DNA from 4 places in the Pantoea sp. XAF26B01_ASV70 genome. Region 2 is predicted to be linked to each of the others. Evidence: predicted binding sites of a transcription regulator. Region 2 holds the regulator's gene; each other region holds the start of a gene.
The links. The regulator LexA, encoded in region 2, represses DNA repair genes until DNA is damaged. The targets are predictions, from matches to a motif close to TNCTGTATGTACATACAGNA.
Positions count from the first base shown of each region.

Region 1 (3,126 bases), 1.1 Mb from region 2:
AACAGCAGCCAGCGGAGATACGCCGGTGTCGTGGTCGCTGATGCGGCCAGTAGTTGGGTTAGTCTGCGTTGAGTCTGCACGCCATACCATGCCGCCCAGACGAGTATACACGTCCAGATCGTCATAGATTGGGTAGCTCAGTTTAGCAGCCAGCTGAACGCCCTGTGCTTTGAATGCGCCGTTAGTCACGTTGCCTTTGTTAGGCATGCGACCCAGCCAGTCATAGCCCAGCTCGAAGCCCAAGTATGGATTTGCCTGGTAACCAACGAATGCACCTGCACCCAGCTGGCTTTCATGAGTTGGACCGTCATTGTTTTCGTAACCGTTACCGTAGTAACCAGTGTCGTGATACTGAGACCAGCCCAGTTTAGCACCGGTGTACCAGGTGTCATCTTTCGGAGCGGCCTGCGCTACGGTAGCGAAGCCAGCCAGTGCCACTGCAATTGCGATAGCTGTCTTTTTCATTTTGCGCCTCGTTATCATCCAAATAGGCAATGAGCAAAAAGGTTGCTCTTGGTTTAAATCCTTCGCCGGGTCAAAACGCTCGCTTATGACTCTACCGCAAAAAACGGAGGTTATTGAGCACCCTGGCGAGCTAAAGTCTACAACGAGATTGGAAACTTACAAGTATGATGTGAGGCGCTTATGTAAAAAAACAGCGATTTATACACAATTTCTAACAATTAGGCTGGTCTTATTGCCGCGGCAAAAAGCCCTAAAAACTTGCTAAACCATTGTCAACGCTCGAACTAACAGAATCAGTGGTTTAGCTGCGACAGATAAGAAAAATAGCTTGGGAAACTTCTGATTTTTACTTAATGAAACAAATCCGACTGAATTTTTATCGCAGTTTGCGGTCTGAGAGGCGCTTCTGATGTCCCGCTTGCACGCAAAATCAATCCTAACGCTTCACCCTCTGCCGCCGCATTTTCAAGTTGACGTCGTTCATCTTCATCAAGATCGTAAGGAATCCATGCCAGAACGACACTGTAATTTCCTGTACGCAATGCTTTAACCATCGCTTCAACCGCATTCAGACGTTCAGAATCGGCGATATGCATACTTTTATCCAGTGGTAATCCTGATTCCTGCAGCCAGGTGCGATTCAGTTTATATGCCGGTGTTAACCACAACTGCCAGCGCGATTGCTGACTCAGCTGCTGCAATAATGGCAACAGTAACATCTGCATCATACCGGGCTGTTCGCTGTAGCGTAACTCAGTAATTCCACCGCCCTGAGAGGCCGGAACGGAAGTGGACGCATAATGATGAGCATAGCGTGCATTATTAGGATGTTGTGTTCGCATAAGTTAATCACCAGCAGTGGACTGTATGAATATACAGTACTGTCATCCTGGATAAAGATCAACCCAAATTTCTGAAAACGCCTCGCAAAATCGCGACAAGATTAGTTGAAACGCTATTTATTCATTGAACCCGTTGACGCTTTTTTTTATCTTCTAATTACCTGATACCCAAGGTAATTTACGATATATTTCTTACATGGAGGTGGTGCAATGAAAAAGGTGAATCCGGTTGTAGAGCGCTCCAGAGCGCGCCTGGCCCCATTAGGAACAATAGAGTCGCGCACCCAGTTCGGAGGCTATGCCCTGGCTGTAGAAAGTGTGGTTTTTGCCTTAATTAATAAAGACGAACTCTATCTGCGTGCCAGTGAACCTTTGCGGGAATACCTTACAGATCGTCCGCTGCAACCCCTGATTTTTCGCAAGCGGGGCAAGCTGGTGAGTCTCAATTACTTTCGGGTCGATGAGGCGTTGTGGCGCGACCCTGACCATCTGCTGGCGCTCTCCGCTGCCTCTTTAGAAACGGCGCAACTGGAGTTGCAGGACCGACAATCCTCACCGCGGTTAAAAGATCTGCCAAATCTCAGCGTACGTATGGAGATGATGCTGTACGAGGCGGGCGTCATGAGCGTCAATCATCTCTACCAGATGGGGGCTAAACAGTGCTGGCTGAAGCTTAAAGCGATCAACCAGCACGTTGGGTTCCAGACGTTACTTGCGCTGCAGGGGGCGATCACGGGCCACCATGCCGCCGCGCTGCCGCAGGCGACACGGGCGGAGCTGAATGCGTGGTTCCAGCGCACGCTTTTATCAAACCCCAATCTCAGAAGCGGCGAAGGCTAATCAGTGATTAGCGTGCGGCGCAGGCGAGCCACATCGGGCATTAATGCCACCAGCAGACCGAGTTGCTGGAGCACCAGCGGCGCACGCGTATCCGCATCTGCGGCCAGCTGGCTGATTCGCTGAGCCAGTTGATGGCGCATCGTTTCTACGTGCTCATCGCTGACAACTTCCGTCTGCAGCACATCCTCCACATAGCAAACCGTATCATCCAGCAATGTCAGCAGTTCGGGTGCGGTAATTTTATCGCGGTGAGCGCCCAGCGCAGAAATGTAACTCAGAAACGAATGGTTGGAGCAAAGCAGCTGAAAAGCCGAATCGCGCAGCTTTTGGCTGGTGCGACTTTCACTGCTCATGTTTGAGACCACTGACGCCAGTTCAGCATCCGCGTTATGCGCATCACGCCGTGCAATGCGATAGGCGAGACGGTTATCTTTGCCCTGATGATATTGCTCCATGATCGCGTCCAGATAGCGGCAATTCGCTTTCAGCGTTCGTTCTGCCACGGCAGGTAACTGACGAAAGCGCCAGTCTGGCCAGATAAACGCGACAGCCAGCCAGGCCAGCCCACAGCCCAGTAGGGTATCCACTACCCGCGGCAGGGCAACTTCAAATCCTTCACCCAGCAGGTTAAAGCAGAGCAGCACCAGCAGAGTGATAAACAGCGTGGCCTGTGCATATTGCACCTGCCTGAAAGCGAAGAACAGTACGCCCGTGATCACTATCAGGATTAACTGACCTTCAATCGAAGGCACCAGCCATAAAACGGGCAGACCAATCGCAATCCCCGCCAGCGTTCCGCCGATGCGCAAGGCCAGTCGTCGCTGCGTTGCATTGTAGTTGGGCTGGCAGACAAACAGGCTGGTCAGCAAAATCCAGTATCCCCGCTCCAGCCCGGTTACCTGAATAAAACCATATCCAATACAGAGCACCACAGACATGCGAACCGCATGCCGGAACAGCGCCGATGCGGGAGAGAGAT
Region 1 covers NZ_CM137251.1:2,784,066-2,787,191, reverse strand. The annotation lists gene ompA (porin OmpA) at 1-465, opposite strand, end outside; gene sulA (SOS-induced cell division inhibitor SulA) at 816-1,307, opposite strand; gene ACX8ZY_RS13180 (TfoX/Sxy family DNA transformation protein) at 1,518-2,147, shown strand; gene yccS (YccS family putative transporter) at 2,144-3,126, opposite strand, start outside.
Region 1: sulA (SOS-induced cell division inhibitor SulA) is a predicted target of LexA. The motif match lies at 1,327-1,346, and genes of this name have one in related genera.

Region 2 (3,126 bases):
AGCGCCAGGAAAACCGTGACTGCCAGCCAAAGACCATGGTTACCCAGCACCGGTACGCTAAGCAGCGTCAGAAAATAGCCGGCTGCGGCAACTACCATGCTGTTACGCATCTCGCGCCCGCGCGTCGCCCCGATGAACATGCCATCCAGCAGATAACACCAGACACCGATCAGCGGCATAATCATCTGCCAGACCAGATAGCGGTCCGCTGTCTGCTGGAGTGACTGAAGAGAGGTCAGCAGGGTAACGATTTGCGGGCCAAAAATGGCATAGATCAGCGAGAAGAACAGCGCCACCACCACCGCCTGCCGACAGGCAGAGTGCCAGACGCGCAGGAGTTTGCTGCCATCTTTTGCACCATGCGCCTCACCCGCAAAAGCTTCAACCGCATAGGCAAAGCCATCCAGCGCGTAAGCCGTAAAAGTGATGAACATCAGTAATACTGCGTTAACCGCCACCACATCCGGACCCAGCCGGGCACCCAGTACGGTCAGCGAGGCGAAACAGAGCTGCAGCATCAGAGAGCGCAGCATGATATCCCGGTTCAGTCGCAGCAGCCGGCCGCTGTCACCGCGCCAGCTCTGCTTCAGCAGGCTAAGCGTAATTCCGCGCAGTTTTAACACCCGCCAGACCATGATGCTGCCGACACCCAGCGTAATGTATTCCGCCAGCGCCGTGGCGGTTGCCGCCCCCGCGACACCCCAGTGCAGCCCCATCACCAGCCAGAGATCGAGCACGATGTTAACCAGGTTGCCCACCACCAGCAGGATCACCGGCGCGCGTGCATACTGCACGCCCAGCAGCCAGCCCAGAATGACCAGGTTTGCCAGCGTGGCAGGCGCACTGAGCCAGCGAATCTGAATAAACAGTGCCGCCTGTTCGAGTACATCGGGATTGCCGCCAACCAGATGGGTCGACAGCTGAATAATCGGATAACGCAAAGCGATGAACAGTACGCCCGCCAGCAGCGCAATGATCAGCGGCTGAGTCAGCGCGCGTGCCAGCGCCATTTTATCGCCCGCGCCAAATGCCTGCGCCGTAAGGCCAGTGGTACTCATTCGAAGGAAAAGCAGCAGCATAAAGAGGAAGCTGGTCACTGTAGTCCCGACCGCAACCCCGCCAAGATAGACAGGGCTGTCGAGATGACCAATTACTGCAGTATCGACCACTCCAAGTAAGGGAACGGTGATATTTGAAAGGATCATCGGCAGCGCAAGCCGCCAGAGATTTTTATCGGTTGCCGTAATAAAGCGCATTCGCCGTTCCGTGCTCAGTGTCGCTGCGCAAAAGAGGCAGCGACAAAATTAGGGCAGACAGAATAGCATCAGAGAAGGCGAATGCACGCTGGCAGAAGAATCAGAGCCACTCACCGTTGCGCACCACGCCAACAGCCAGACCTTCTATGGTCAGTGACTGCGCACGGGTATCGACAACAATCGGGTCAAAATCGCTGTTTTCCGGCAGCAGATGCACGATAGCACCCTGCTTTTTCCAGCGCTTAACGGTGACTTCATCATCAATGCGGGCAACCACAACCTGGCCGTTACGCACATCCTGGGTTTTATGCACCGCGAGCAGGTCGCCATCCATAATCCCGATATCTTTCATCGACATTCCGCTGACGCGCAGCAGGAAGTCAGCAGACGGCTTAAACAGGCCCGGATCGACCTTGTAGTGGGTTTCGATATGTTCCTGCGCCATGATCGGCTCACCGGCAGCAACCCGGCCAATCAGCGGTAGCCCTTCTGAGGCTTCTTCTTCCATTAACAGTCGAATGCCGCGCGATGCACCGGAAACGATCTCGATGACGCCTTTGCGCGCCAGCGCTTTCAGATGCTCTTCTGCCGCGTTCGGCGAACGGAAGCCCAGCTGCGCGGCGATCTCGGCACGCGTAGGCGGCATGCCCGTTGAAGAAATATGGTCGCGAATCAGGTCATAGACCTGCTGCTGCCTGCTGGTTAATGCTTTCATCCCGCCCCCTGGTTGTTTATACAGTCGCTGTGAGTATATACAGGTATTGGTGAAATGGAAACCGATTGTCAGGGAAAACGCGCCCTCAGACGCGTTATGGAAGGCTTATCGCAAATGTGTCCAGAGCAGCGCGATCCAGACGAAGAGTGCCAGTAAGATGCTGATCAGCACCGCCGCCGAGCCCATGTCTTTTGCCCGGCCCGCCAGCGGATGATGCTCCTGACCGATGCGGTCGACCACTGCTTCAATGGCGCTATTGAGGATTTCAACAATGACCACCAGCACCACCGCCCCAATCATGAGGATGCGGGAGACCACATCGACATCCAGCCAGCACGCAATAACAATAGCGGCCAGCGCAGCCAGCGCTTCCTGCCGAAACGCCGCTTCATGTTGCCAGGCGGCACGCAGTCCCTGCCATGAGTAACCTGCAGCTTTTACTATTCTGATAAGTCCGGTGGCATTATTTGCCATGATGTGGGAACCCTTTCATCGGATTGACGTCAATGTCTGGGCTGCGTGCAATTGGCACCACCACAGATCTTCGCTGCGCTTTCTGGTATGCTTGCGGCGCTTTGCTAACAAGAGGCTTCATGTTGTCTATGTCAGGTTGGCGTAAACTCTATTACAAACTGCTTAATTTACCACTGTCGTTTTTGGTAAAAAGTAAGGCCATTCCGGCCGATCCCGTGTCTGAACATGGTCTGGATCCGACCCGACCTATTATGTATGTTTTGCCTTACGATTCGAAGGCCGACTTACTGACTTTACGCGCACAGTGTCTGCGGCATCATCTGCCCGACCCGCTCACTCCGCTGGAGATTGATGGTTCTCTGCTGCCGCGCCACGTCTTTATCCACAATGGCCCTCGCGTCTTCCCCTATTTTGTGCCCAGCGTTGAATCCGTGAAAATTTTTCACGATTACCTGGACCTGCATCGCAATAACCCTAAGCTGGATATTCAGATGCTGCCGGTCACGGTGATGTTTGGCCGCGCACCAGGACGTGAAGTCCAGGGCGAAGCAACGCCACACCTGCGGGTGCTGAACGGGGTGCAGAAGTTTTTTGCGGTGATCTGGCACGGGCGCGACAGTTTTGTCCGCTTCTCGCCGACGGTGTCGCTGCGCCGCATGGCAACTGAACACGGTACGGATC
Region 2 covers NZ_CM137251.1:3,897,555-3,900,680, forward strand. The annotation lists gene dinF (MATE family efflux transporter DinF) at 1-1,256, opposite strand, end outside; gene lexA (transcriptional repressor LexA) at 1,357-1,971, opposite strand; gene ACX8ZY_RS18450 (diacylglycerol kinase) at 2,077-2,445, opposite strand; gene plsB (glycerol-3-phosphate 1-O-acyltransferase PlsB) at 2,574-3,126, shown strand, end outside.

Region 3 (3,126 bases), 1.0 Mb from region 2:
GATCAGTACCGGGTTCAGGTTGGCGCGTGCAGCATAAACGGCTGCGGTATAACCCGCTGGGCCGGAGCCCAGAATGAGTAACTTACTGTGTTTGGCCGTACTCATGCGTTCCTCAGTTTCATTCGGCTGACATAGCCTGCGATTGTAGGGAATATCCGGCGACAATGACAAGGCTTAGGCAATTTTGTTAACGATAGCTGCAAACGGCGTAGACGATGAGCGACGGTTTTGCCTGGCCAATGCGCCAAAAGGGGGCAAAACTCGGGTTAGCAGGGTGCAATAGTGGAAAAATAGTCATTTAAAAACAGATACCCAGCGGACTGTCTGGCATCTTGTCCTGAATTTGGTGATTTTACTTTGACAATCGCCTGCGCTTTTGCGAAAACATTATCAGAAGCGAATAACATTTATCGGAACAAAACAGGTTTTCATCGCCCGTTTTGCACGTAATGCCGAATAAAAGCAGCCTGATATGGATAATGACGCATGATGTGGACAGACAACATGCGTCATATCGATAGGTGTCAGAACACAGGCTCTGTTAGCTCACTTCAGAAATGCCCCGAACAATGAGCGTTTTCAGGGCGTGGCAGGTAAAGGGAAGGAATTAAGAGAGACAATAATAATGGTAGACAATAAGAAACGCCCCGGGAAAGACCTCGACAGAATTGACAGGAACATTCTGAATGAACTTCAGAAAGATGGTCGCATTTCAAACGTAGAGCTTTCCAAACGCGTAGGCTTATCGCCTACGCCATGTCTTGAACGCGTGCGTCGTCTCGAACGTCAGGGATTTATTCTTGGCTACACCGCGCAGTTGAACCCGCACTATCTGGATGCGTCGCTGCTGGTGTTCGTTGAGATTACTCTGAATCGTGGTGCACCGGATGTGTTTGAGCAATTTAACGCCGCTGTGCAAAAACTTGAGGAAACTCAAGAGTGTCACCTCGTTTCCGGCGATTTCGACTACCTGCTGAAAACGCGCGTACCTGATATGTCAGCCTACCGTAAGCTGCTGGGTGAAACCCTGTTGCGCCTGCCGGGCGTAAACGACACGCGTACGTATGTGGTGATGGAAGAGGTTAAACAGAGCAATCGGCTGGTGATCAAAACTCGCTGATGCGGGGCAGGTGCAAAACCTGTGAGATTTCGGTACACTCCTGTGCATTCATACAGGATCAGCGTCGGGCTCGCCCGGCGCTGTTGCTTCTTACTTTACAGGCACCTGGAGAGTCCTCTTGAGCCAGGAATATACAGAAGATAAAGACGTTTCGTTACAATCGATGAGCAGTGGACGTCGTCTGCTGGAAGCGATGCTCATTCTGGTGGCGCTGTTTGCCATCTACCTGATGGTTTCTCTGGTCAGTTTTAACCCTTCCGACCCGAGCTGGTCGCAAACGGCCTGGCATGAACCTATCCATAATATCGGCGGCAGCGTCGGTGCCTGGCTGGCTGACACCTTACTCTTCATCTTTGGTGTGATGGCGTATGCCATTCCGCCCGTCATCCTGGGTCTGTGCTGGATTGCTTTCCGTCAGCGCGACAGCCAGGACTACTTTGACTACTTTGCCGTCGGGCTGCGCTTAATTGGCGTCCTCGCGCTGGTGGTGACGACCTGTGGTATGGCGGCGCTGAACGCCGATGATATCTGGTACTTTGCTTCGGGCGGCGTGATCGGCAGCCTGGTCAGTAATGCTATTGCACCCTGGTTCAGTCCGGCTGGCGGCACGCTGATGCTGCTCTGCGTCTGGGCGGCGGGCATTACCCTTTACACCGGCTGGTCATGGCTCACCATTGCAGAAAGAATTGGTGGCGTAGTCATGGGCGTACTGACGTTTGCCAGCAACCGCTCACGTCACGACGAACCCTGGCAGGAAGAGGATGACGAGCGGGACGCGCGTGAATACGCGGATGTGCCTGAGCTTCATGCCGCCGATCAGGATGATGATGTGCTGCTTTCTGCCCCACGTGCAGCTGCTGAGCCTGCGGCGTCACAACAGGATCCGCTGCTGGCTAAAGCTGCAGCAGCCACCAGTGCGGCAGTCGCGGCTACCGCTGAAGCCGCCGAGGTGACCCTCGCCCCGGCAGCCACGGTGACGCCTGCACCTGTCGCCGCATCTGCTGCTGCTGTGGTTTCAGCTTCGGCGCCTGCCGCGTCAGCGACATCCATTCCTGCATCGCCGTCTGCACAACCTGCGCCTGCGTACGCACAGAGCGCGCCAGCTCCGCAGAGTGTGGCGAATTCCCCGGCGCAGAGTGCTTCTGCACCCGCAGACTCACCACCGCTTTATCACTTTGAAATGCCAGACGACGCTCCGGCTACGCCGTCGTTCAGTGCTTACGACGATGATGAACCTAAAATGGGTAACTGGCGGGATACGTCAGCCATCCCTGCGGCATCGGCGGCAGCGGCAGCCGCTGCAACGGCAGCCCAGGCAACAACGCGTACTGCGCCTGTTTTTGATTTAGCCCCTGAAACCAATCTCAATCCGCAGGTTAAACAAGGTATCGGCCCGGCACTGCCGCGTCCTAACCCGGTAAAACTGCCAACCCGTCGTGAGCTGGCCTCTTATGGCATTAAGCTGCCTTCTCAGCGCATGGCAGAAGAGAAAGCGAAAACGGAAGAGACCGAACCGGTTAGTGCTGGCTCCGTTTCCTCTGCTCCGGATGCTGAAGAGGCGCTGCAGCAGGCTGAACTGCGACAGGCTTTCCAGTCTGAACAGCAGCAGCGTTACGGCACCAGCTGGCAGCAGGACGAGGAAGATGAACAGGATGCACAGCAGCAGGATGCACTGGCCCGTCAGTTCGCCGAGCAGCAACAGCAGCGCTATGAGCCAGAAGTGAAAAAAGAGCCGGTATTCAATATTGATACCGCCTCAGCGTTTGATTTTTCACCGATGAAAGATCTGGTGAATGACGGTCCTTCTGAACCGCTGTTTACCATTGCGGCGACGCCAGAACCTGAAGCTCCAGCGGTTTCACACGAACCCTGGCAGCAGGTGAGTGAGGTTTCAAGACCTCAGGCTCCGGCTCATGTTCCTGCACCAGCCAGCTTTGCCCCGGCAGAACCTGCCTATAGCGCCCCGACAGCACCGTCTGAACCTGACTATGCTTCGCCTGCGGCAA
Region 3 covers NZ_CM137251.1:2,856,756-2,859,881, reverse strand. The annotation lists gene trxB (thioredoxin-disulfide reductase) at 1-105, opposite strand, end outside; gene lrp (leucine-responsive transcriptional regulator Lrp) at 626-1,120, shown strand; gene ACX8ZY_RS13455 (DNA translocase FtsK 4TM domain-containing protein) at 1,239-3,126, shown strand, end outside.
Region 3: ACX8ZY_RS13455 (DNA translocase FtsK 4TM domain-containing protein) is a predicted target of LexA. The motif match lies at 1,159-1,178, and genes of this name have one in related genera.

Region 4 (3,126 bases), on a different replicon from region 2:
TGGTAACTCAGCGACGATTCGATGTACTCCAGCTGCAGTTGATACTTCACCAGTTGCAGAATCTCCTGCATAACCCGGGTGACATGCATCACTTCCGGCATTTCATTATTGAGCTGCGCCGTCACCAGATGTAGCGCGATAAAGCCGGCTTCATCCTCCGCCAGTTCGACATTCAGACGACGGGAAATGATAGCCCTGGCCTCCTGACCCAGTTCGAACTCTTTGGGGTAGAGGCGTTTGATATCCCATAGCAACACATTTTTAATTGCCAGACCTTTTTTCTGCCTTTCAATGGCAAAGTAGCAGTGGTCGGTCAACGTGATATACAAGCTCTCCTGCAATGTCCCCAGACGTTGTGTTGCCAGATCAATAATGCGGTCGCAGGTGGTCATCACTTCAGGAGGGATCTGGTGTAACAACTCCTCAAGACGACGTACCAGCAGATCACTTTGCAGCGCAAATACCTTCTCAATGTGCGCAGCGTTGAGACTGTCACCGATGCGCTTCTGGAAAGCCAGTCCACGCCCCATCACGACCTGTTCGCGTCCCTGCTCATCCTGAACCATCACCACGTTGTTATTAAGAATTTTGGCGATTTTCATCGGAACCCCAGAAACAAAAAAACCTGACATCCGACAGAGGCCAGAAGTCAGGTTTTGCCTGCCTAAGCAGTAACAATCCAGTTCGGGAACTCTATCAGTTTTAGTCGTGACCTCAATCTGTCAGGGCAAAAAGCGTGACAGCGATCGAAATCCTCTTATTAACTTAAAAAGTGACTACCGTGTTGAGTTCAGTCACCCAGGCATCCTGCGTGTGGCGATACCCGCCGGACGAGACCAGTATTAAAGCCGGGGGTGCGGTTCCGGGCAGCAAAAGGGGTATGACGCTCAGCGGAATGAAAACTCACGTTATGGGAGGAAGATAGTCATGCGAGGAAGGTCGTCTGAAAAATCGACTAATGGACTGCAGTGTTCATTAACTGCCATTTAGCGATTAAAAACACACCGCTTTGAACGCTTTTGTCACTGATCACAATGTTTTGATTTATCGGACGAAAAGCCCTTAATGTGTGAAATCGTTCTGTTGAGCGTCAGAGCCCGTTATGCAGGGTAAAAGAGTGGAAGGAAGACTATCTGTAAAAAAGTTAGCAGGAGAACAGCTCAAACCGCTATTCAGAAACAGCAACGCCGGAAGGTTCGCTTCCGGCGCTGTTGAGATTACGCGGCTTTAACGGCGCGTACTTTCTTTGCAGCAGGCTCTTCCTGCGGCTCATCCGCGCTATCGTCTGAGACAGCTTCTGGCTGAGAGACGGGTGCTGCTGCCGCTTCCGGCAGTTTGCTGGTGCGCAGAATATGCTGAACCGCATCTTTTTGCTCTGCAATCAGCAGACCCAGCGTTTCTGCCTGAGATTCATCCAGTGCAGGTTGATGCTGTAACAGCCAGTCGGTGAAGGCTTCGGCCATATCGAGCATTTTGTCGTAGGCATCGGCCTCTTTCTTATTGGCAAACGTCATCTTCTCTTCACCCTTTCTGACTACTACAAATTTTGTTTCAACAGCCATCTTTTCGCCCCCAGGTACTGTGTATACATACAGTATATCATGCCGATCCTGCTTTGCCAGCAGAGAATAGAGTTTATCGGTTGTGCACGGGCTAACCTTAACCTGGCACAGGCTTTTTTCATTTTTCCTGACACATTCTCCGCCGCGAGGGTCGGCGGCTACACCAGCAGCTCTTCAAGAAACATCGCCAATGCCTTACGGGGATCGTCCTCTTCCGAGACGATCACCTCGATCCCCCACTGCCCCAGCACCTCTTTGGCCACCGGGTTGTTCCGGTTAGTGAACAGGTAGGATTTTGGCCGGGCGGTTGCCAGCCCGGTGCGGCCCCACATCTTGGTCAGACGGTAAAACAGCAGGCGAATATTGAAATCACTGATGCTGTAGCCGACAAACAGTACTGAGTTGCCCATCACATCGTGAGTCAGTTTAATGTCGAGCGGCGAATCAAAATAGAGGCGTTCAAAATAGCTGCTCTCATCGAGCACGATTGAGGTGTCATCATCAAAATCACCGTGCAGCTTGATGATGTGACGCTTATCTTCGGTGAGAGAGACCAGGTCCGCGGCGTTGGCCACTTTGTAATAGGGTACGCCGTGCGCTTCATGCGCCGCTTCCAGCCAGCGATCGTAATTGGTGGTGTAGATACGCGAAAAGTTACCCTGGGTAATCATGGTATGAATTTCAGAAGAGCGGACATCAATATCGGGGCGATGCCATTCGCGATCCATCCAGCTGCGCAGCGGGCCAAGCGAACCTTTTTTCTGTTTGTAATACTCCGCCAGCGACAGGTGCGTGCCATAGGTATTAAAGATTTTTGGATCGTAACCCAGCTCATTAGCAAGATGCGCAATCAGTTCATGCCACTCGGGCAGGCCAAAATTGCGCGAAATACCGGCACCGGCAAACAGAATCAGTTTGCCGGAATCATAGGCGCGTTTGAGTTCAGGTTTCATGCCATGCCCCGCGAGGTTTTTAAAAAGGTGGCGAAGCGATCCAGCGCGATGCGCCGCATCGAGATCTCATTCTTGAGTTCGCCCATTTCAGCAAACGTCTGCTCATAGCCTTCGGGAATAAAGACGCAGTCCCACTGGAAGCCACGCGTTCCGGCAGGTTTCGCGGCGATGGTGCCGCGCAGTTCACCCGAAAACTGGTACATTTTGCGGCCATCGCAGTAGCCCAGCACCGTTTTGGCCGTCACGGCCTGGCTGTCGAGCCCCTGCACCAGTGCGGTAAAGCGCTCAGCGTCCAGGCGGTTCCAGAAGATGCGGGTCAGACCGGCGGGCAGGCCATTGAGGCCATCCAGATAGAGGCCTGTATGCTCTACAAATAGCGGTCGCCCAATCAGCGAAAAGGCTTTGGTCAGTTTGTCGCGCACCAGGTCGAGTTCGTTTTCAGTCTGAATTTCTTCGATGCGACGGGCGATGGGCAGAACTTCGACCCCGACAGGTTCGAGTATTTTGCGCACCTCCGCCAGCTTTTGCTCATTGGCAGAAAGGAATCTGATTTTCATGGGGCTTCCAGGTCAATTACTCCGCCACACAGTGAGGATTTTACGGAAACAGGC
Region 4 covers NZ_JBTNCJ010000002.1:192,073-195,198, reverse strand. The annotation lists gene licT (BglG family transcription antiterminator LicT) at 1-602, opposite strand, end outside; gene ACX8ZY_RS20425 (YebG family protein) at 1,218-1,562, opposite strand; gene ACX8ZY_RS20420 (SIR2 family protein) at 1,721-2,515, opposite strand; gene ACX8ZY_RS20415 (non-canonical purine NTP pyrophosphatase) at 2,512-3,072, opposite strand.
Region 4: ACX8ZY_RS20425 (YebG family protein) is a predicted target of LexA. The motif match lies at 1,578-1,597, and genes of this name have one in related genera.